Regions from separate parts of the Methylobacterium sp. XJLW genome, predicted to be linked through region 1. Evidence: predicted binding sites of a transcription regulator. Region 1 holds the regulator's gene; each other region holds the start of a gene.
The links. Region 1 encodes HrcA, which represses chaperone genes, less so after heat shock. Its sites were predicted from a motif close to GTTAGCACTCNCNNNNNGNGAGTGCTAAC; they were not measured.
Positions count from the first base shown of each region.

Region 1 (7,890 bases):
GGAAATGGCGTCGCAGGAAGCGTTCGAGGTCGCCATCCTCGACGTGAATGTGGCGGGCGAGCCGATCTATCCCGTGGCCGAGGCCATCGCCAAGCGCGACCTGCCGCTGGTCTTCTCCACCGGGTACGGCGGCGCGGGCATCCGCGAGCCGTTCCGCGACCGGCCCGTCGTTCAGAAGCCCTTCAGCCAGGCCGATCTCAAGCGCACGCTGATCGGCGCGATCCGGGCCGCCCGCGCCTGACGCACGCCGGGTAACCGGCACGTCCCCAGCACGGCGGCTGTCGGGTGAGGCGAGACGCCGCGGTTCCTGGCCGCGGCTTCAGAGCCCTTCGATCATGAAGACCTGCTCGACATGGGCCGGCCACCCGCGGGCCCCGACGAAAACGGCGTCGGCACGGAACGTCGCACCTGCACACCACGCGTTGCGCCCGATCCACGCCCTGACCGCGCGGGAGAAGCGCCGCCGCTTGGCGGCATCGATCGCTTCCCGCGCGTCGTCACGCTTGGCACGCGCCTTCACCTCCACGAACACGATGGTGTTCCAGCGCTGGACGACGAGGTCGATTTCGCCCCCGGCCATGCTCACGCGCCGGCCGATCGGCCAGTAGCCCTTGAGCATCAGTGCGGCCAGCGCCAGCCATTCGGCGTGGTGGCCGCGCCGATAGGCGGCGCGGCGCCGGCCGGTCCGGTCCGGCACAGCCCCGTTCATCCCTGGCCCCGCGCCAAAGCCAGCGCCCGCGAATAGACCTGACGCCGCGGCTGTCCGGTCTCGTCAGCGACGAGGCTGGCGGCATCCTTGATGGAGTGCCGCTCCAGCGCCGACAGGATCAGCGCGTCGAGGGCGGCATCCGCATCAATCGTTCGCTCCGGCGTCGTCGCCGCGCCGATGATCACCACGATCTCACCCTTGGGCGGCCCTTCCTGGGCGAAGCGCTCGCTCAGGCTGCCCAAAGTATCGCGCCGGATGGTTTCGTAGAGCTTGGTCAATTCCCGGGTCACGGCGGCCGGGCGCTCCGGGCCGAGCACCGCAGCGGCATCCGCCAGCATATCGGGCAGGCGATGCGGCGATTCGAACAGGACCAGCGTGCCGGGAACTTGGACCAGTGCCTCCAGGCGGTTGCGCCGGGCGCCGGCCTTCTGCGGGAGGAAGCCCTCGAAGAAGAAACGATCGGTCGGCAGACCCGCCGCGACCAAGGCCGTCATCACCGCCGACGGGCCCGGAACCGGCGTGATGGCGATCCCCGCCTCGATCGCGGCCTGGACCAACTTGTAGCCGGGATCCGAGACCAGCGGCGTCCCGGCATCCGAGACGAGAGCCAGGGCTTCGCCGGCGCGCAGCCGCGCGATCATCCGTTCCCGCACGGCATCGTTGGAATGCTCGTGATAGGCGAGCAGCGGTGTCGTGATCCCGTAATGCGCCAGCAGGTTCCGGGTGACGCGGGTATCCTCGGCCAGGACCGCATCCGCGGCCGCCAGGGTGGACAGGGCCCGGATGGTGATGTCGCGCAGGTTCCCGATGGGCGTCGCCACGATGTGCAGGCCCGGCGACAGGGGTTCGGTCTCGCTCGCCAGACCGAAGGCCGTGAAGGTGGTGTTGCGCGGCCGATCGGGGGCGAGCTTCGGGGACGGAGCTCGGGTCGGGGCGGCGGGCCCCGGGGCATCGAATCGGCGTGTCATCATCGGTGATCTTGCCACACCGGCCGTCTCCCGTCGCGGTGAAGGCGTCTGACCGGGGGCAACTCTGCCGCTCCGCGTTTACAATTCGGATTCCGATCGTCAGGCTGCGGTGCCTGCCGAGAGGAGTCCGCGCGATGGCGCGCCCGACGAGCATGCGGGACCGTCTCGTGCGCGTCACCGCCCCGACCGCTGCGCTGTGCGCCGTCCTGCTGTCATTGGGCGGCTGCCTCGGCACCGACATCGCCCGGCGCGCGACGGCGCCACAGGCCGAGCTGACGCCGCCGGCGGCCGTTCCCGGGGCACCGCTGCCCGCACCCGCAGCGCCGCCGATGCCGGCGGCGGGTGGCATCGGGCGCATCGGCTCCGGAGCCGTCAAGGTTGCCCTGGTGCTGCCGCTGACCGGCCAGGGGGCAACGGTGGGCGCCGCCATGCGCAACGCGGCTCAACTCGCCTACGACGAGGCACAGCAACCCGACCTGACGCTCCTGGTGGAAGATGACCGAGGCAGCCCGGACGGCGCCCGGGAGGCGACGCAGGAGGCGCTGCGCCAGGGTGCCGAGATCGTGCTCGGTCCGCTCTTCGCCGGCAATGTTCAAACGGCGGCGGCCGCGGCCAGAGCGGCGGGCAAGCCGGTGGTCGGCTTCTCGACCGACGTGACCGTGGCCAGCCGGGGCGTCTACCTCCTGAGCTTCCTGCCGCAGCCGGAGGTGGACCGCGTGGTCGAGGATTCCGTCGCCGGCGGAAAACGCTCCTTCGCGGCTCTGATCCCCGAGACGGCCTACGGCAATGCCGTGGAGGCGGAGTTCCGGGAGGCCGTTGCCCGGAAGGGCGCGCGGGTCGCCGCCGTCGAACGCTACCCGGCCGGCGCGCCGGGTCCGGCGGTGGAACGGCTGACCCGGGTCATCGCAGGGCCGGGTGCCACCGCCGACGCGCTGTTCATCCCCGAAACCGCCGACGCGCTGCCGGGCGTGGCCGCGGCGCTGACCAAGGCGGGCTTCTCGCCCGCCCGGATACGCCCCATCGGCACCGCCCTCTGGAACGAGCCGTCGCTCTTCGCCCTTCCCGCCCTGCAGGGCGGCCGCTTCGCCTCGCCGGACCGCACCGGGTTCTCGAATTTCAGCGGCCGCTACCAAGCCCGGTTCGGCGCCGTTCCGCCGCGCGTCGCATCCCTGGCCTATGATGCGGTAATGCTCGCGGCCGCCCTGTCCCGACGCTACGGCTCGCAGCGCTTCGCGGAGTCGACCCTGACGAACGGCTCCGGCTTCGCCGGCATCGACGGGACCTTCCGCTTCCGGCCGGACGGGCAGAGCGAGCGGTCCCTGGCGGTCTATGAGATCCGCAACAATGCCGCGATACCCGTCAGCCCCGCGCCGCGGGTGCTGGCAAAGCCCGGGATCTGATCAGGCCGCAAGTTCGGCAACCAGGGCATTGAGCACCGGCGCCCCCTTGGCGGTCGCGGCGATGCGGCCGCCGGGAAGCCGCTCCAGCATGCCATCGCCGATCAGCATGCCGATGCGGTTGCCGTTCAGCGGCCGGCCCTTGAGGGCAGCGTAGCGATCCGGATCGATGCCCTCGCGAAGGCGAAGCCCCATCACCAGGAACTCGTCGGCCTGGTCGGCGGCCGTGAGCGTTTCGGTCTCGACGACGGCATGTCCGTCGCGCTCGACCCGGGCCAGCCAGGATTCCGGCGACCGCTCGGTGACGGTCCCGATCCGTCCCCCCGCCGTCACGAGCCGCCCGTGCGCGCCGGGACCGATGCCGGCATACTCGCCGTAGCGCCAATAGAGCAGGTTGTGCCGCGACTCCGCCCCGGGCCGGGCGTGGTTCGAGATTTCATAAGCCGGCAGGCCGGCCTCTGCACAAAGTTCCTGGGTGACGTCGTAGAGGGCGCGTCCGACCTCGTCGTCCGGCGTCACCAGTTTGCCGGCGGCGGCGAGGCCGTAGAACGGCGTCCCCGGCTCGATGGTGAGCTGGTAGAGCGAGAGGTGCTCTGCGGCCCGCGCCAGCGCCGCTTTCAGCTCCGCCCGCCACAGCGCCGGAGTCTGTCCGGGCCGGGCATAGATCAGGTCGAAGGAGGTCCGCTCGAAGGCCGACTGCGCCAGCGTGATCGCCTCCAGGGCCTGTGCGGCGTCGTGGAGGCGCCCGAGGGTCCGGAGCGACGCGTCGTCGAGGGCCTGGATGCCGAGGGAAACCCGGTTGACCCCGGCGGCGCGGTAGCCCCGGAAGCGCCCGGCCTCGACGCTCGACGGATTGGCCTCGAGGGTGACCTCGGCGCCTTGAGCCACCGGCCAGTGTTCCGCGACGGCGTCGAGCAGGCCCGCCACGGTCGCGGGCTGCATCAGCGAGGGTGTCCCGCCGCCGAGGAAGATGCTGGTGACGGTCCGCCCCGGGGTGCGGGCGGCCGTGTGGGCGATCTCGGCCCGGAATGCCGCGAGGAAGCGCGGCTCGTCCACGCCCGCGTGGCGGACGTGGCTGTTGAAGTCGCAATACGGGCACTTCGCCGCGCAGAAGGGCCAGTGCAGGTAGATTCCGAAACCCACGTCGCGGGTCGGATGGTCCGGGCCGGTCGATACCATGATGACCGGGATGTGAGCGCGACCGCGCCGTTTGGCAATCAGGAACCGGAGGCCAGACAGGCCCGGCTCAACGCCACGAAGGCCCGGGCCCGGTGCGAGAGCCCCTGACCCTTCTGCCAGTCGACGCCGTGCTTCTCCTCGGCGCTCATCTCGCCGAAGGTGCGCGCGTGCCCGTCCGGCCGAAAGATCGGGTCGTAACCGAAGCCGGCGGTCCCCCGCGCCGCCACGAGGTCGCCGAACACCCGCCCTTCGAACAGCTCGGTGTGGCCGTCCGGCCAAGCCAGGACCAGGGCCGAGACGAAATGGGCCCGGCGGTCGGCCGCGCCACGGTCGTCGAGCTCCGCGAAGATCCGCGCCATCGCGGCCGCGAAATCCTTGTTCGGACCAGCCCAGCGGGCCGAGAAGATGCCCGGCGCTCCGTCGAGGGCGTCGACGCACAGGCCGGAATCGTCCGCGAAAGCGGGCAGTCCGGTGGCGTCGGCCGCCGCCTTCGCCTTGATGGCGGCATTCTCGGCGAACATCGTGCCGGTCTCCTCGGGCTCGGGCAGCCCGAGTTCGCCGGCCGACACCGCCTCGACCCCGAACGGCGCGAGCAGCTCGCGCATCTCGGTGAGCTTGCCGGCATTGTGCGTGGCGATGACCACCTTCCCGGTCAGGCGGCGGCTCACGCGATGGCCTCCTTCTGCAGGGCGACCAGCCGCTCGGTGCCGGCGCGGGCGAGGCCGAGAAGTTCGAGAAGCTGCTCCTGGGTGAACGGCTCCATCTCGGCGGTGCCCTGCACCTCCACAATGCCGCCGCGCCCGGTCAGCACGAAATTGGCGTCGGTCTCGGCGGCGGAATCCTCGGCGTAATCGAGATCGAGGACCGGCATGCCCTTGTACAGGCCGCACGAGACGGCAGCGACATGGTCGCGCAGGGGATCGACCGAGATGATCGAGCGCGTCCGCATCCAGGCGAAGCAATCGTGCAGCGCCACCCAGGCGCCGGTGATGGCTGCCGTCCGGGTGCCGCCATCGGCCTGGATGACGTCGCAATCGATCGTCACCTGACGCTCGCCCATGGCCGGCAGGTTCGTGACGGCCCGGAGGGACCGGCCGATCAGCCGCTGGATTTCCTGCGTTCGACCCGACGGCTTCCCGGAACCAACCTCGCGGCGGGTGCGTTCGTGCGTCGCACGCGGGAGCATGGCGTACTCCGCCGTGACCCAGCCCTTGCCCGATCCGCGCAGCCACGGGGGCGAACGCTCTTCGAGCGACGCGGTGCAGAGCACCCGGGTATTTCCGAAGCTGACGAGGCACGAGCCTTCTGCGTAGCGCGAAACCGCGCGCTCCAGGCTCACGGGCCGCAACTCGTCGGCGGCACGCTTGGAAGGCCGCATCGCGGGCCCCTTCTGTCGAGAGTGTCGAGGGCCGGGCTCTTAGGCCGCCGCGACATCACGGGCAAGCATCGCCGTACGGATTGATCCGCGCGGGTCGGTTGCGCATGATCGGACTACAGGATGACCGCGTGACACACCCCAGTCCCAACTTTGCCAACGGCCAATCCATGCAGGCCCTCGCCGCCCTCAATGAGCGCGCCCGCGAGATCTTCCGGCAGATCGTCGAGAGCTATCTCACGACCGGCGAGCCGGTGGGCTCCCGGAATCTCGCTCGGATCCTCCCGATGGCGCTGTCGCCGGCCTCGATCCGGAACGTGATGGCGGATCTGGAGCATTCCGGCCTGATCTTCGCGCCGCATACCTCGGCCGGACGCCTCCCGACCGAACTCGGGCTGCGTTTCTTCGTCGACGCGATGCTGGAACTCGGCGACGTCAGCCAGGACGAGCAGGCGCGCATCGAGGCACAGATGCGGGCCGCAGCCTCGGGCCACACGTTCGATTCCGCCTTGGCCGAGGCCTCGACCATGCTGTCGGGCGTCTCGCGGGGGGCCGGCGTGGTGCTGACCACCAAGGCCAACGTCAATCTGAAGCACATCGAGTTCGTGCGGCTCGATCCGGCCCGCGCCCTCGTCATCCTCGTCTCGGATGACGGCTCCGTCGAGAACCGCATCGTCGATCTGCCGCCCGGACTTCCGGCGGGTGCGCTTCAGGAGGCCACGAACTTCCTCAACGCGCGCCTGCAGGGCCGCACCCTGGGGTCGCTGCGCGCCGAGATCGAGGCCGGCCGCAAGGCCATGAAGCGCGAGCTCGACGCGATCACCGAACGCCTCGTCGATGCGGGGCTCGCCACGCCGGTGGGGCCGACGGAAGCGCGCCAATTGATCGTTCGCGGCCAGGCCAACCTGCTCGACGACCTGCGCGCGGTCGAGGATCTCGAGCGGATCCGCCTGCTGTTCAACGACCTGGAGACCCAGAAGGACGTCATCGACCTGCTGGCCCGTGCCGAGGGCGGCGAGGGCGTGCGTATCTTCATCGGCTCCGAGAACAAGCTGTTCTCCCTCTCGGGGTCATCGCTGATCGCGGCGCCGTTCCGCGACGGATCGCAGAAGATCGTCGGCGTGGTCGGGGTCATCGGTCCGACCCGCCTCAACTACGCGCGCATCGTGCCGATGGTGGATTATACGGCGCGGGTGGTGTCGAAGCTTCTGGACGGCGGCCGGTAGGTCCTGTCGGGCCTCAGGCCGCCCGAACCGAATCCAGGAATCGTGCGACCTCGACACCGAGGCGCGCGGAGTGCTGCGACAGATCCGATGCGGAGCCCAGGACCTGTCGCGCGGCCTCGCCCGTTTGCGCGGCGGCTCCGGCCACCCCGGCGATATTCACCGTCACGTCCGCGGTCCCGTCTGACGCCTGGGTCACGTTGCGGACGATCTCCTGCGTGGCCGCCCCCTGCTCCTCGACTGAGGCGGCGACGGCCGCGGCGACCGCGTTGATGTCCCGGATCCGCGTGACGATACCGTCGAGTGCCCGGGTGGCTTCGCCGGTGGAGCCCTGGACGCGCGCGATATGATCGTTGATCTCCTCGGTGGCGCGGGCGGTCTGCGCAGCCAGATCCTTCACTTCGGCCGCCACCACGGCGAAGCCGAGCCCGGCCTCGCCGGCCCGCGCGGCCTCGATGGTGGCGTTGAGGGCCAGCAGGTTGGTCTGCGCGGCGATCGAGGCGATCAGCCCGGCTGCGTCGCTGATCCGGGATACCGCCTCCGACAGCGCCTGCACGCGGTGTCCCGTCTCGTCGGCCTCGTCCACGGCCGTTCGGGCGAGGCGTGACGAGCCTGCGACCTGCCCGGCGATCTCGCGCACGCTCGCGCCGAGTTCTTCGGCCGCAACCGCGACGGTGCGGACGCTGGTCGAGGCTTGGTCGGCGGCCGCAGCGACGCTGCTGGATCGTGCCGCGGCCTGCGTGGCGGTGTTTGTCAGGGCTTGGGCGGTGGCGTGAAGCTCGGACGCCGCCGACGACACCGAACCGACGATCGTGCCCACGGCCTCTTCGAAACCATCGGCGAGCGCCGCCATGGCCCGCTTGCGCTCCGCTGCGGCCGACGCCTCGGCCGAGCGCCGAGTCTCTTCCTGCTCACGTGCCTTCTGCGCCACAACGGCCTTGATACCCTCGACCGCCCGCCCGACCATCCCGATCTCGTCTCGGCGCCTGGCCTCGGCGATCTCGGTATCGAGGTCGCCGAGGCTCATGCGCTGAAGGAC
Region 1 is NZ_CP016429.1:3,749,120-3,757,009, reverse strand. Features, by position in the region: gene A3862_RS17440 (response regulator) at 1-241, shown strand, start outside; gene A3862_RS17435 (YraN family protein) at 320-709, opposite strand; gene rsmI (16S rRNA (cytidine(1402)-2'-O)-methyltransferase) at 706-1,677, opposite strand; gene A3862_RS17425 (penicillin-binding protein activator) at 1,812-3,077, shown strand; gene hemW (radical SAM family heme chaperone HemW) at 3,078-4,253, opposite strand; gene rdgB (RdgB/HAM1 family non-canonical purine NTP pyrophosphatase) at 4,292-4,921, opposite strand; gene rph (ribonuclease PH) at 4,918-5,631, opposite strand; gene hrcA (heat-inducible transcriptional repressor HrcA) at 5,799-6,854, shown strand; gene A3862_RS17400 (methyl-accepting chemotaxis protein) at 6,868-7,890, opposite strand, start outside.

Region 2 (7,890 bases), 2.5 Mb from region 1:
TTCGCGGCCATCCGCCTCGCCAATCCGGGCGGCCTCGGCCAAGCCGAGCACCACGACGTCGCCCACGCGGCGCCCGCCGCCCTGCACGATGCAATGGCGGAGGCCGCCAACCGGGACCGGATCGCTCGCGCCTACGTGACGGACTTCGCGGACGTGCCGGCGATCGGGCTCGCGGCCCTGGCCGAGGCCCGCGCTGGGGGGCTCGACCCCACATGGTGTACGACCGCGATTCATCTCGCCTTTCTCCAGGCGGTCCCCGACAGCCATGTCGCCCGCAAGCACGGCGCCGCGGCGGCCGAACGCATCCGCCGGGAGGCCGAGGCCCTTCGCGCCGGGATCGACCTCGCCGCACGGCCGGTCGACGCGCTGCTGGCCTTCGACGCGTCGTTGAAGGCGCGGGCCATCAATCCTGGCACGAGCGCCGATTTTACGGTCGCGACGCTGTTCTGGGACGCCCTTGCGGCCGCCGGCGCACGGCTGGTCTGACCGGGGCGCACGATCCGGGGATCGCGGCACCGGACAGTTGGAAATTCCTTCGTGTCAGAGCCTTGCGCGGGTTGTGAGCCGCTGGGCCCCGCTGTAGGGTCCGCCGCGCTGTCCGGCCCAACCGGCTCGGCTCATCCGGCTCGGCCGGCATGGTCGGGCGCCGATAACAAGGATGGCTTCCCGGCCGCGGCACCGCCCGGCGCGCGGCTCTATTTCGGAATCCAGGGAGAGACACCGAATGGCGAAGATCACCAAGGTTCAGGTCGGCGAAGCGCTCGTCGGCGAGGGCAACGAGGTCGCCCACATCGATCTCATCATCGGACCGCGCGGCTCGCCCGCCGAGACGGCTTTCTGCAACGGCCTCGTGAACAACAAGCACGGCTTCACCAGCCTGCTCGCGGTCATCGCGCCGAACCTGCCGTGCAAGCCGAACACCCTGATGTTCAACAAGGTCACCATCAACGACGCCCGTCAGGCCGTCCAGATGTTCGGCCCGGCCCAGCACGGCGTTGCCAAGGCCGTGCAGGACGCGGTGGCCGAGGGCATCATCCCGGCGGACGAGGCCGACGACCTGTACATCCTGGTCGGCGTGTTCATCCACTGGGAGGCGGCCGACGACGCCAAGATCCAGAAGTACAACTACGAGGCGACCAAGCTGTCGATCCAGCGCGCCGTCAACGGTGAGCCGAAGGCTTCGACGGTCACCGAGCAGCGCAACTCGGCGCAGCACCCCTTCGCCGCCAACGCTTAGATCGGGGACGGTCCTGGGCAGAGCGAGCCTCCGCCCGCACCGCGGGGCCTGCTCCAGCGACTGGCTTCGATCTTCCTTGGCCGATAGGTAAGCCTTTGAACGGGACGGCGAAAGCCGTCCCGTTTTTCGTTTGTCGCCCGCCACTCGAAACGCCGCGAGACGGGGCTTCGGGCGCCGGCGCGCTGGACGCGTCATGGTCGGCGCGCGCGACCGCGGACGCGCGGACTGAGCCCGAGACGTCGACCTCCCCTCGACCGCTGTGCGCCGTCGCGGCAGGGTAAGGCGCGGTCGCACCGGTGACGCGGCGGCGCCGCCGACGTCGCGGCTCCGCCGTTGATGTGGAAGAACTCCATCGCGGCGCGCGGATACTCTGTTGTCGCGGCCGCGCCAATCAGAGCCGCAAGGTCAGGTCATGCCAACAGCCGCCGAAGAATCCGGAGCCCTGCGCGATGATTGGATGCACGGCGGCCATCTGGTCCTCGCCGCGGATCCCGATCCGTCGGATCACGCGGCGATCCATGCCTGGATCCTCGACGTCATCGAGGGCGGCGGCGGAGACCCCGATCACGACGGTATCCGCGACCTGATCTACCACAGCCTGAACTTCGACATCCCTTTCCAGGCGACCGAGCGTGTCCGGCAATCCTTGATCGCCACTGTGCGAGCCCGCCTTCAGGCCCCGGCGTCGCGTCAAGGCCGCTGAGCCCGACCAGACTCCGCCGCGCGCGCCGAGCAGCCACGGCAGCGCCAAAAGAAAAGGGGCCGCCTCTCGGCGACCCCCTTCCTCCGTCATGCGCGGTGGCGTGGACTTAGAAGTCCATGCCGCCCATGCCGCCGCCCGGCATCGCCGGAGCAGGGCTGTCCTTCTTCGGGGCGTCGGCGACCATCGCCTCGGTGGTCACCAGCAGGCCGGCGACCGAGGCCGCGTCCTGCAGGGCGGTGCGCACCACCTTGGCCGGGTCGACGATGCCGGCCTGGATCATGTCGACGTACTCTTCGGTCTGGGCGTTGAAGCCGTAGGTCTCGGAGTCCGCCTTGTCGGTGATCTTGCCGACCACGATCGAGCCCTCGACGCCCGCGTTCTGGGCGATCTGGCGGATCGGGGCCTCGAGAGCCTTGAGGACGATCTTGATGCCGGCCTGGACGTCCGGAATGTCGGACTTCAGGGCAGCGACCGCCTTCTTGGCGCGCAGGAGCGCGGTGCCGCCGCCGGGGACGATGCCTTCCTCGACCGCCGCGCGGGTGGCGTTGAGGGCGTCGTCGACGCGGTCCTTCTTCTCCTTGACCTCGACCTCGGTCGCGCCGCCGACGCGGATCACCGCGACGCCGCCCGCGAGCTTGGCCAGACGCTCTTGGAGCTTCTCGCGGTCGTAGTCCGAGGTGGTCTCCTCGATCTGCGCCTTGATCTGGCTGATCCGGCCCTCGATGTCGGCCTTCTCGCCGACGCCGTCGATGATCGTGGTGTTCTCCTTCTCGATCCGCACGCGCTTGGCGCGGCCGAGCATCGGGAGCGTCACGTTCTCGAGCTTGATGCCGAGGTCCTCGGCGATCATCTGGCCCTTGGTCAGGATCGCGATGTCCTCGAGCATCGCCTTGCGGCGGTCACCGAAGCCCGGCGCCTTCACGGCCGCGACCTTCAGGCCGCCGCGGAGCTTGTTGACGACGAGCGTGGCGAGCGCCTCACCCTCGATGTCCTCGGCGATGATCAGGAGCGGCTTGCCGGTCTGGACCACGGCCTCGAGCACCGGCAGCATCGCCTGGAGCGAGGAGAGCTTCTTCTCGTGGATGAGGATGTAGGGATCCTCGAGCTCGGCGACCATCTTCTCCGCATTCGTGATGAAGTACGGGGACAGGTAGCCGCGGTCGAACTGCATGCCTTCGACGACGTCGAGCTCGGTCTCGGCGGTCTTGGCCTCCTCGACCGTGATGACGCCCTCGTTGCCCACCTTCTGCATGGCGTGGGCGATCATCTCGCCGATCTCCTTGTCGCCGTTGGCGGAGATCGTGCCGACCTGGGCGACCTCGTCGGAGGTCGAGACCTTCTTGGCGCGGGCGATGATGTCCTTCACCGCAGCCTGGGTGGCGAGGTCGATGCCGCGCTTCAGGTCCATCGGGTTGATGCCGGCGGCGACGTACTTGGCGCCCTCGCGGACGATGGCCTGGGCCAGCACGGTCGCGGTGGTGGTGCCGTCACCCGCGATGTCGTTGGTCTTCGAGGCCACTTCGCGCACCATCTGGGCGCCCATGTTCTCGAAGCGGTCGGCGAGCTCGATCTCCTTGGCGACGGTGACGCCGTCCTTGGTGATGCGCGGGGCGCCGAAGCTCTTCTCGATCACGACGTTGCGGCCCTTCGGGCCGAGCGTCACCTTCACCGCGTCTGCGAGGATGTCGACGCCGCGCAGCATCTTGTCGCGGGCGTCGGCGGAGAAACGAACGTCTTTCGCTGCCATTGTGTGCCTCTTATCTGGTTGGGTTGCGCCCCAAGACTATGGAAAGTCTCAAAGGGCGGTGAGAGGTGATCCGATCAGACGGCGACGACGCCCATGATGTCGGATTCCTTCATGATCAGGAGGTCCTGACCGTCGATCTTGACCTCGGTGCCGGACCACTTGCCGAACAGGACGCGGTCGCCGGCCTTGACGTCGAGCGGGTTGACGCGGCCCTGCTCGTCGCGGGCGCCGGGACCGACGGCGACGATCTCGCCTTCCTGCGGCTTCTCCTTGGCGGTGTCCGGGATGATGATGCCGCCCTTGGTCTTCTCCTCGCTCTCGATGCGACGGACGACCACGCGGTCGTGCAGCGGACGGAACTTCATGAGCTGCCCTCTTGCTTCAGGTCTGGAGTTGGCGTTGATGCGGCCGGCGGGACCGCTCGCGAACTCGACTGTTAGCACTCTGTCTCGGCGAGTGCCAAAGACGGCGGCGAGATAGGCTCGCTGCGGTTCCGAGTCAAGGCTGTCGCACCCCCGCGCGACGGTGCGATGACGCGCCGGCGGCCTTCCTTCTCGCCCCATGGATAATGCGCCGTCATGTTGAGCCTGCACGGACCCGAAGGCCCGGTGGCGTTGCAACCCGGCAGCCCGATCGCGCGCCATACGGTATGGCTCGACCTGAACGACCCGAGCCCGGAGGAAGCCAAAGCGGTCGAGGCGGCGACCGGTCTGCGCGTGCCGTCCCGGGCGGCGCTGTCGGAGGTCGAGACGTCGAGTCGCCTGCGCCGGGTGAAGGGCGGCCTGTCGCTCTCGACGCCGATGATCACCTTCGAGCAGAGCGCGTCGCAGGTGAAGCCGCTGGGCTTCCTGCTGACCAAGGACCACTTCGTCACGATCCGCTTTCACGACCTGCGCGCCTTCGACTCCTCCGCGAAGCGCATCGCGGAGGGCGATGGCAGCACGACCCCGAGCGAGATCTTCCTCGTCGTCCTGGAGGAGCTGGTCGACAGCCTCGCGGACGCCCTGGAGGACATGGGATCGGAACTCGACACGCTCTCGACCCGGATCTTCGACTTCGACGTCCGCGGTGCCGAGCGGCGGCGCCTGGAGAGCCCGCCGCCCCGGCGCCGCGACCTCGCCCTGCGCCGGATTCTGCGGGGCATCAGCAACCGCGGAAAGGTCCTGGGGAAGATCCGCGCCAGTCTGCTCGGGCTCGAACGGATCGTGCCGTTCGTCGCCGCAGCCTGCGACGGCATCGGCCTGCCGGAGGACGCGCGCTTCGAGACGATCAAGCGGGACATCGAATCCCTCGACGAGTTCGAGACGCGCCTCGCTGAGAACGTGCAGTTCCTGCTCGACGCGGCCCTCGGCCTCATCACCATCGAGCAGAACAACGTCTTCCGGGTGCTCACCGTCGTCTCGGTGGTCGGCGTCCCGCCAACCTTGATCGCGTCGATCTACGGCATGAACTTCAAGCACATGCCGGAGCTGGACTGGACTCTCGGCTATCCCTACGCGCTCGGCCTGATCCTTTTCAGCGCCATAGCGCCTATAGTATACTTTCGAATGCGCGGTTGGTTCTGATATTCAGACCGTTTTAACAGCACAAAAAGCGTCTCGCCAAGTGTTAGTGGCGCGGAAATCATCTACCCCGACCTCGAAGGCACTCCGTCATCGCGATCAAAAGTCTTCGATTGCCTGCCGCCAAACGGAGACCAGCATAACGCAGCAAGAAAGAGTTCATTAACGCTGCGATGCGATACCCGCGGGCGAGGAATGCGAGTGTCGAAATGTTCAACCGTACGACTTTCAACGAAGCCCAGGCCAAGATCGATGCCCTGGATCGTTCGCTCGCGATCATCGAGTTTTCGATGGACGGAAACGTCGTCCATGCGAACAAGAATTTCTTGAAGCTGATGAAGTATGATCTGCCGGATATTCAGAACCGGCACCACCGTCTCTTCGTGGATAGGGCTTATGCCGAGACCGCGGAGTATACGGAATTCTGGGACAAGCTGAAGGTCGGCCAGTACGTCACCGGCGAGTTCCTCCGCCTGGACAAGGACGGCAACTCGGTCTGGCTGGAGGCGACATACAATCCCGTCCTCGACGCCCGTGGCCGGCCCGTGAAGGTGGTCAAGTTCGCCTCGGACATCTCCGCCAAGAAGAAGGAGATCAACCGGCTCCTGACCATGATCGACAACGTTCCGGTGGCCGTCATGACGGCCGACCTCAAGAACGATTTCAAGATCGACTATATGAACGCCACCTCGCGCCGGACCCTCGGGACGATCGACCAGCATCTGCCGGTGAAAGTCGACGAGATGCTCGGCCGGTCGTTCGACATCTTCCACAAGAATCCGAGCCACCAGCGCACCATGCTGGCGGATGCGAGCCGGCTGCCGCACTCCACCAAGATCAAGGTCGGACCCGAGACCCTGAACCTGCGCGTCACGGCCGTGAACGACGAGAAGGGTCAGTATCTCGGGCCGATGCTGACCTGGGCCGTGGTCACCGCGCAGGTGAACATGGAGACCGATGTCAAGCGGGTGGTCGAGGCGGTGGGCTCGGCCATCCAGGAGATGCAGAACTCGGCCGAAGGGCTGATGCAGTCCGCCGAATCCGCACGGCACAAGGCCTCGTCGGTCGCGGCGAACTCCGAGCAGATGAACGGCGCGATCCAGGAGATTTCCGGTCAGGTCGGGCGCGTCTCGGAGCGCGCGCAGCAGATCGCCGCGCAGGCCGGGACCACGGACGCGACCATGCGCCAGCTCGCCGAGAATGCCCGCAAGGTCGACGCGGTGGTCAGCATGATCAAGTCGATCGCCGACCAGACCAATCTCCTGGCGCTGAATGCGACCATCGAGGCGGCGCGGGCGGGGGCCGCCGGCCGCGGCTTCGCGGTGGTGGCCTCCGAGGTCAAGGCGCTCGCAGAGCAGACCGCCAAGGCGACTGGCGAGATCACACAGCAGGTCTCGGCGATCCAGAGCGCCACCGGCGAGGCGGTGGGAGCGATCGAGATGATTACCGCGGCGGTGGGCGAGTTGTCCAAGCTGACCCTGGCGATGGCGAGCGCCGTCGAGGAGCAGGCGGTCTCCACCCACGAGATGGCGGGCAATATCGGCGGTGTTTCCGAGGCCGCCAATGCTACCGGTCAGCTCGCCCGGGCCGTCCAGGATGTCGCCGAGAGCCTCGCGGGCCACTCGGCAAGCCTGTCGGACAGCGTGACCCGGTTCATGAAGACGGCCTGAGGCCGGATCAGACCGGGCGCCTCGCCGCGGCGCCGTCCTGGCGAACGGAGCGAGGCGATCCCGTCGGCGCGGCGCATCGAAACGACGCGCCGCGCGAATTTGCGCGGGATGACGGGCGCGCTCAGTCCCGGGCGAGCTGCGCCCGGCCGATGGCGAAGACCCGACCGTCGCCGAGGAGGTGGGCGGTGAATCCCTTCGGGAACAAGCCCTCGATGGCCTTGTCGCGCACGTTCAGCCCGCCCGCATAGGCGCCGAAGGCCGGCATTACCAGCCGCGTGCCATCCGTGACGAAGCAGCGGCGGCGGACGGCCCGCCCCCGCATCGCCACCTTCCCGCAGGGATGGAGATGGCCGGCGATCTCGCCGGGAACGGGCTCCGGGCTCGGCTCGTGGCGCAGGACGAGGCCGCCGAGGGTCAGCGCGTCGGCGTAGCGCCCGCCGACGCCTTCGTTCACGGCCGCATCGTGGTTGCCGGCGATCCAGACCCAGTCCCGGCCCTCCTGCAGCGCCGCCACCAGGGCGCGGTCGCCCGGCTCCATGCGCTCGGGCCCGCGGGCATCGTGGAAGGAGTCGCCCAGGGCGACCACGCGGGCGGGCTCGTGACGCGCCACCGCCTCGTGGAGGCAGGCGAGCGTCTCACGGGTGTCGTAGGGCGGCAGGAACTGGCCGGATCGGGCCGCGTAGGACGAGCCCTTCTCCAGGTGGAGGTCGGACACGATCAGCGTCCGGTGCTCCGGCAGCCAGAGGCCGCCGCAGAGATCGAGCACCAGGGTCTCGCCCGCGAGCATCAGGGTGGGGTGCTTGTGAGTCTTCTCGAGTCTCAGGCCGGCCGCCAAGATCGCATCCTCGGTGTCGTCGGGGGAGGGCGGATCGACGGTCAGGACAGAGCCTCTTGGAGAAGCTCCGCCTCGGCCTCGGCCAGGATCTCGTCGGCGCCCTCGCCGTAGACCCGCTCGCGCCCGATCTCGAGCA
Region 2 is NZ_CP016429.1:6,208,590-6,216,479, reverse strand. Features, by position in the region: gene A3862_RS28840 (triphosphoribosyl-dephospho-CoA synthase) at 1-486, shown strand, start outside; gene fae (5,6,7,8-tetrahydromethanopterin hydro-lyase) at 725-1,237, shown strand; gene A3862_RS28830 (hypothetical protein) at 1,611-1,940, shown strand; gene groL (chaperonin GroEL) at 2,047-3,687, opposite strand; gene groES (co-chaperone GroES) at 3,762-4,052, opposite strand; gene A3862_RS28815 (CorA family divalent cation transporter) at 4,266-5,252, shown strand; gene A3862_RS28810 (methyl-accepting chemotaxis protein) at 5,459-6,919, shown strand; gene pdeM (ligase-associated DNA damage response endonuclease PdeM) at 7,041-7,754, opposite strand; gene A3862_RS28800 (ligase-associated DNA damage response DEXH box helicase) at 7,796-7,890, opposite strand, start outside.
Region 2: groES (co-chaperone GroES) is a predicted target of HrcA. The motif match lies at 4,123-4,151, and genes of this name have one in related genera.

Region 3 (7,890 bases), 1.3 Mb from region 1:
GCCCGCCGGTTCCGGCCGACGATGGTCAGGCTGCCTCGACGTGGGTGAAGCGGAGAAGCTGACGCCGGTCGGCGCGTCGGCTTCCGCCCCGCTTGGGCGGCCCTGCGGCCCGCTTGCGGGCGTCCAGACGGCGCGCCGTCAGAACACGGCGTGGTCGCCGCGCTCGGCAACGGCCTCGCCTCGGATCACGCGCGCATAATAGTCGAAGAGAGTTTCAGAGCCGGTCGACGGTGTGGCGCGCGCATCATATTGCCCCGTCACCGGATCCAGAACGAGCATGGATTCCGTCGCGTAGTAGCGCCCGATGCGCGCGAGTTCGGCCTTGGCTGCCATGGTCGGAACCAGCCGTCCGAGCATGGCCAGAGTGACTATGATGACGTCCAGAAGGGCCACGGGCACATGCGTGAATCGCGCTTCGCGCCCGAGCAAGGCGAAGAGCTGCTCGCCCTGCGCCTTCGGGGTCACGGCTTCGCCCGGGCCGCCGATCGGCAGCACGCGATTGCGCCGGTCCGGGTCGTCGAGGCACTCGGCAATGTAGGTGCCCAAGTCGTCGTCGCTGATCGGTTTGCAGGCCGTCAGCGTGCCGTCGCCGAAAATCAGGAACGACTTCCCGCGTTTCAAACGATCGATTTGCCCCGACAGTGATTTGAAGAAGGCCGTTGGTCGTACGATCGTGTAATCGAGGCCCGACGCGGCCAGAACGCCCTCGAACGCGCGCTTGGCATGCTGGAACGCCAGGACCGGCTTCTGGACGCAGATCGCCGAGAGAAGGATGACGTGGGTCACGCCGGCCGCCTTCCCGGCGTGCAACGCACTTACATGCGCGCGATAATCGATCGCCCAGGCGTCGTCGGGCAAGCCCGTGCGCGAGGCGAGACACGAGACCAGGACGTCGAACGGCTCGGCGCGGAAACCCGCCTCGGCGAGGGACGATGGATCGGTCACATCCACCACCCTTGCGGTCGCGCCCGGAGGCAGTCGGGAGCACGCGGGCGGCCCTGACGGGTCGTCGATGTCGGCGCGACGCCTGACGAAGCAGACCACGTCATGGCCCCGTGACACCAGCGCGCGCACCGTCGCGCGCCCGATCGTCCCGGTGCCACCGAGCACGGCGACGCGTCGCGGGCGCAACGCGTCCGATTGGTCTCCGGTCACGCTCACCTTATCCAGCCACTCAGGGTTCCGGCATGTCCGGTCGTTGTGACGAGACCGTATCGATCCACCCGAACAGGAGGCCGCCTTCGCAGCCTGGATTGCCACGGGTGTGGGCGAAGGGTCAGCGCGTCATGCCGGCGTCATAGCACGGAGCGCGCCGCCGGCGCCCGCTCTCGCGGCAGCGGGACAGTCAGGGCCGCAGCCTACCTGCGAGGACGTCGGTGGCTGCGTGGACCAGCCGGTGTCGGTGTATTGGTCCGGTTCTCGTCGAACAGCTTGCGCCAACGGATCAGCCGCTCAGGTGCGAGGCTGCCGTCCGCGACGGCAGCCTGCACGGCGCACCCGGGTTCGCTTGTGTGGGTGCAGTCGCGGTATCGGCACAGGGGCGCGCGTTCGATGATCTCGGCGAACAGCGTTTCGATCCCTTCCGCGGCGCCGCTGACATGCAGCGTGCGCATCCCCGGCGTGTCGATGACCCAGCCGCCGTCGGCGATGGCATGCAGCGAACGCGATGTGGTCGTATGGCGTCCCTTGGCATCGTGCTCGCGAATGCCGCCGGTCAGCTGGGCCTGGGCCTGACCGGGACCGACCAGCGTGTTCACCAGCGTCGATTTGCCGACGCCGGAGGAGCCGACCAGCGCCACGGTCTGCCCCAGCCCACACCACGGAGCGAGGGCGTCTGCAGCCGCGGAGAGACGGGGGTTGAGGGTTACGACGTCGAGCCCGCGCTGCAACTCGGACGCTTGGCGCTGGTAGGTTCCCAGATCGGCTGTCGTGTCGGCCTTGGTGAGGAGGATCACCGGAATTGTGCCGCCTTGATTGGCCAGAGCCATATAGCGCTCCAGTCGCGCCGGATTGAAATCGGCGTTGCAGGAGGTGACGATGAACAGCGTGTCGACATTGGCCGCAGCGGCCTGAAGGGTCCGGCTGCCTTCGGTGCGGCGCTCCATGACCGTCCTGCGGCTGAGACGGCGATGCACGGTCTGGGTTCGTGGATCGACGAGAACCCAATCGCCCACGGTGAAGTCGCTCGTGCTGGCGTGGATCGCGAGCGTCAGTTCGACGGATCCGGCCTCCGACAGGGCGGTCAAGCGAGACCGGTGAAGCGTCGCGATCCGCATCGGGGCGAGATCGGCCTCGTGGGGTTCACGCTGGACTTCGAAGAAGTCGGACCAGCCCAAGCTTGCAAGCGACAGGGGCTGGAAGGAAGGGGGATGATCGATCACCGCCCTGCCCATGACATGGCATCCTGCGCCTGGCCAGCCCTCCACCGCCAGGCGCACGTCGATGCCCGGCCGAGTGCAAGGACCGTCGCCCTGCGCCGTCGCCCTGCGCCGTCTCCCTTGGCCATACCCACGGGAGGCGGACGGTCGTGTCGCCGCGCGGGTCAATCGGGAGCGGCCGCGAAGGCGCGCCCCAATGCCCGGATGAGCCGGTCTCCGGCCCATTCATAAGATTAGCACTTCCACTCGGTGAGTGCTAACAATGCGTCGATCGGGCGGCGATGACAGTCTCGCCGTAGCCTTTCCCGCGACAGCGCCAATCATGTCGGTTGGATCTCGCTTGGGAACGATCAGGATACCACGATGAAATTCCGTCCGCTGCACGACCGCGTGGTCCTCCGTCGCATCGAAGGCGAGGAGAAGACCAAGGGCGGCATCATCATTCCCGATACGGTCAAGGAGAAGCCGCAGGAGGGCGAGGTCGTCGCCGCTGGACCGGGCGTGCGCGACGAGGCGGGCAAGATCAACCCGCTCGAGGTGAAGGCCGGCGACCGCGTCCTGTTCGGCAAGTGGTCCGGCACCGAGGTCAAGATTGACGGTCAGGACCTCCTGATCATGAAGGAATCCGACATCCTGGGCATCGTCGCCTAGCGCGGATCAGGCCGCTCAGAGCCTCACGACGATCTGCCCTTCGAGGCGCCCGCTGTGGCGCGCCTCAGGGCCAAACGACAGATGACGAGTGCTCCACCATGTCCGCCAAAGACGTTCGCTTTTCGGTCGATGCCCGCGAGAAGATGCTGCGCGGTGTCGAACTGCTCGCCAGTGCGGTGAAGGTGACGCTGGGCCCGAAGGGCCGCAACGTCGTGATCGAGAAGAGCTTCGGCGCCCCGCGCATCACCAAGGACGGCGTCACCGTCGCCAAGGAGATCGAGCTCGTCGACAAGTTCGAGAACATGGGCGCCCAGATGGTGCGCGAAGTGGCCTCCAAGTCGAGCGACACCGCCGGTGACGGCACGACGACCGCGACCGTTCTCGCGGCCTCCATCGTCCGGGAGGGCGTGAAGTACGTCGCCGCCGGCATGAACCCGATGGACCTGAAGCGCGGCATCGATCTGGCCGTGGCCGCGGTCGTGAAGGATATCGGCGCGCGCTCCCGCAAGGTCGCCTCGTCCGAGGAGATCGCCCAGGTCGGCACGATCTCCGCCAACGGCGACAAGGAGATCGGCGAGATGATCGCCCACGCCATGCAGAAGGTGGGCAACGAGGGCGTCATCACGGTCGAAGAGGCCAAGACCGCCGAGACCGAGCTCGACGTCGTCGAAGGCATGCAGTTCGACCGCGGCTACCTGTCCCCGTACTTCATCACGAATGCGGAGAAGATGGTCGCCGAGCTCGAGGATCCCTACATCCTCATCCACGAGAAGAAGCTCTCCTCGCTCCAGGCGATGCTGCCGGTGCTCGAGGCCGTGGTCCAGACCGGCAAGCCGCTCCTGATCATCGCCGAGGACATCGAGGGCGAGGCGCTCGCCACCCTGGTGGTGAACAAGCTGCGCGGCGGCCTGAAGGTCGCGGCCGTCAAGGCGCCGGGCTTCGGTGACCGCCGCAAGGCGATGCTCGAGGACATCGCGATCCTGACCAAGGGCCAGATGATCGCCGAGGACCTCGGCATCAAGCTCGAGAACGTGACGCTCCCGATGCTCGGCCGCGCCAAGCGCGTGCGGATCGAGAAGGAGACCACCACGATCATCGACGGCGCCGGCGAGAAGACCGACATCGAGGGCCGGATCAGCCAGATCAAGGCGCAGATCGAGGAGACCACCTCGGACTACGACCGCGAGAAGCTGCAGGAGCGCCTGGCCAAGCTCGCGGGCGGCGTCGCGGTGATCCGCGTCGGCGGTTCGACCGAGGTCGAGGTCAAGGAGAAGAAGGACCGCGTCGACGACGCGCTGCACGCCACCCGCGCGGCGGTCGAGGAAGGCATCGTCCCCGGCGGCGGCACCGCGCTCCTGCGCGCCAAGGCCGCCGTCCAGGGGCTCGCGAACGACAACCCCGACGTCCAGGCCGGCATCAAGATCGTCCTCAAGGCTCTCGAGGCCCCGATCCGTCAGATCGCCCAGAACTCGGGCGTCGAGGGCTCGATCGTGGTCGGTAAGATCCTGGCCAACAGCTCGGAGACCTACGGCTTCAACGCCCAGACCGAAGAGTATGTCGACATGCTCAAGGCCGGCATCGTCGACCCGACCAAGGTGGTGCGCGCGGCCATTCAGGGCGCGGCCTCAGTCGCCGGCCTGCTGGTGACCACCGAGGCGATGATCTCCGAGGCGCCGCGCAAGGAGGCTCCGGCCATGCCCGCCGGCGGCGGCATGGGCGGCATGGGCGGCATGGGCGGCATGGATTTCTAACCGGCCGAAACAGGTCCGAAGCGCCCTCCGGCACGCCGACAGGCGGATCGCCGGAGGGCGCTTCGGCGCAACACGAGGGGGTGGATCGACGGGCTGGACCGACCTTCTCTCGCTATCGACCGCTGCCGCCTCCGCCGGGCTGAAACCGGCAAGCTTGTGCCGTTCGCTCCGGGCGCCTCATCCTCGTGACGGATGCGTTGGCTCGCAGGGCGATCGCGCCGACGAGGGCCCTGCGAAATTCGTCCTGTCGGCATGACCCGCGCCGATCTCGCGGTTGCCATCGAGGAGAGAGCACATGCGCATTCTTGTCGGCTGCGAGATGACTTACGAGTTTCCGCAGCCCACGCCCGTCATCGCGACGCTCAACGTCCACGCATCGCGCTTCCCTGACCTCGAACGGCCCGATTACCTGATCACGAGCCCGGCCGTTCCCCTGGAGGGCTATCGCGACAGCTTCGGGAATTGGTGCTCCCGTATGGTCGCTCCGGCGGGGCGCTTCATGCTCAAGACCGACACGGTCGTGCGGGACCACGGCAGCGGGGATCTGCAGGAACTCGACGCTCCGGAGATCCCGGTCGAGAAGCTGCCTTCGGACAGCGTGCTGTTTCTCCTCGGCAGCCGGTACTGCGAGACGGATCGCCTCTCCGCCATCGCGTGGGATCTGTTCGGACATGTCCCGCCCGGCTGGGGACGGGTGCAGGCGATCTGCGACTATGTGCATGATCGGATCGCCTTCGGGTATGAGCACGCGCGCGCAACCCGCACGGCCTTCGATGTCTTCGAGGAGCAGCGGGGCGTCTGCCGCGACTATGCGCATTTGGCGATCGCGTTCTGCCGCTGCCTCAACATCCCGACGCGCTACTGCAACGGCTATGTCAGCGACATCGGCCTGCCGCTGCCGCATGCGCCCGGTGATTTCGCCGCCTGGATGGAAGTGTATCTCGGTGGCCGTTGGCATACCTTCGACCCTCGCAACAACAGCTCCCGGATCGGCCGGATCCTGATCGCCTATGGGCGCGACGCCGCGGACGTGCCGTTGACGCTCACCTTCGGGCCCAACGATCTCACCGGGTTTCGCGTGACGACGGAAGAAGCGCCCGGCCCGGCCTGAACCGGCGCCGTATCGAAGCCGATGTGTAGGGCGGTGACAAAACCATCCACTGGAGCGTCGGCTTTGTGCTGATGCGGGCGGTGTAAAAGCCGGCCAGTGGAGAGGCTTCTCTTTCGAGAGGAGCCGAGGATGTTCGTCGTGGAAGTCTACGCAGCCGTTCGGCAGTTCGTGTTCATCGAGGGCCAGTCCCGGCGTGAGGCGGCTCGGGTCTTCGGGTTGAGCCGAGAGACGATCGCCAAGATGTGTCGGTTCTCGTTGCCGCCGGGCTACACACGCTCGAAGCCGGTCGAGAAGCCGAAGCTCGGGCCTCTTCTGCCAGTGATCGCGGCGATCCTTGAGGCGGACCGGACTGCACCGCTCAAGCAACGCCATACGGCCAAGCGGATCTTCGAGCGCCTACGCGACGAGCACGGCTATGCCGGTGGCTATACCGTGGTGAAGGACCACGTACGGATCTGCCGAGCACGGGGCAGGAGACTTTCGTGCCGCTCGCCCACCCGCCCGGCCATGCCCAGGTCGATTTTGGCGAGGCGGTCGCCACCATCGCTGGCGTGCGCCGCAAGATCCATTTCTTCTGCATGGATCTGCCGCACTCCGACGCCTGCTTCGTGAAGGCGTATCCGCGGGAGACCACCGAAGCTTTTCTCGACGGGCATGTCGCCGCCTTCGCCTTCTTCGGCGGCGTGCCTCTGTCGATCCTGTACGACAACACCAAAATCGCAGTGGCCAAGATCTGCGGCGACGGACAGCGTGAGCGTACGCGCGCCTTCACCGAGTTGGTGAGCCACTGCCTGTTCCGGGATCGCTTCGGCCGTCCGGGCAGGGGCAACGACAAGGGCAAGGTCGAGGGGCTGGTCAAGTTCGCCCGGTCCCACTTCATGACCCCGGCTCCGGAGGCGGCCTCGTTCGAGGCGCTGAACGCTGACCTGGAGCGCCGCTGCCGAGCTCGGCAGAACGAGTGCGCCGGGCGGCATCCCGAGAGCATCGGAACGCGGCTCATGGCCGATCGAGTGGTTCTGCGAGCCCTGCCGGCGGTGCCGCTGGAGCCGTGCGAGAAGAGGGCCGGGCGCGTCTCGTCGACCGCGCTGGTGCGCTATCGCGGCAACGACTACTCGGTGCCGACCACCTACGGCTTCCGGACGTGCTGGTGAAGGGCTTCGTCGAGGAAGTCGTGATCCTGTGTGCGGGGGTCGAGATCGCCCGGCACCCGCGCAGCTACGGCAGCGGCGTTTTCGTCGCCGAACCTCTGCACTACCTCGCGCTGATCGAGACCAAGCCGAACGCCCTCGACCAAGCCGCGGCACTCCAGGGCTGGGATCTGCCCGAGGCGTTCCAGCACCTGCGCCACCTTCTGGAGGCGCGCATGGGCAACCGCGGCAAGCGCGAGTTCATCCAGGTGCTGCGCCTGATGGAGGCGATGCCGAAGGACCTCGTGGCCTGGGCCGTCACCGAGGCGATCCGGCTCGGGGCGATTGGCTTCGATGCGGTCAAGTTGATCGCGCTGGCCCGTCTCGAACGGCGGCCGCCTCGGCTCGACTTGTCGGCCTACCCGCATCTGCCCCGGCCTGCGGTGCGCGCGACGATGGCCGCCGACTACACGGTGCTGGTGCCGGAGGTGGCGGCATGAGCGTGAGCGGCGATGAGACGACACCGGGCGTCCTGCTCGCCCATCACCTCAAGCAGTTGAAGTTGCCGACGGTCCTGCGCGAGTACGACAAGGTCGCCCGGGACTGCGCCCGGAGCGGCCTCGACCACCCCCGCTATCTGCTGCGGCTGGTTGAGCTGGAACTGATCGACCGCGAACGGCGCATGGTCGAGCGCCGGATCCGGGCGGCACGCTTCCCGGCGGTGAAGAGCCTCGACACCTTCGACTTCGCCGCCATCCCGAGCCTGAACAAGATGCTCGTGCTGGAGCTGGCGCGCTGCGGCTACGTCCTCGGTCGGGAGAACGTCATCGCGCTCGGCAACTCCGGCACCGGCAAGACGCACATCGCCCTGG
Region 3 is NZ_CP016429.1:2,417,106-2,424,995, reverse strand. Features, by position in the region: gene A3862_RS11175 (NAD(P)H-binding protein) at 139-1,110, opposite strand; gene rsgA (ribosome small subunit-dependent GTPase A) at 1,359-2,393, opposite strand; gene A3862_RS11165 (co-chaperone GroES) at 2,742-3,029, shown strand; gene groL (chaperonin GroEL) at 3,128-4,780, shown strand; gene A3862_RS11155 (transglutaminase-like domain-containing protein) at 5,076-5,891, shown strand; partial or broken gene istA (IS21-like element ISMdi7 family transposase) at 6,021-7,518, shown strand; partial or broken gene istB (IS21-like element ISMdi7 family helper ATPase IstB) at 7,515-7,890, shown strand, end outside.
Region 3: A3862_RS11165 (co-chaperone GroES) is a predicted target of HrcA. The motif match lies at 2,611-2,639, and genes of this name have one in related genera.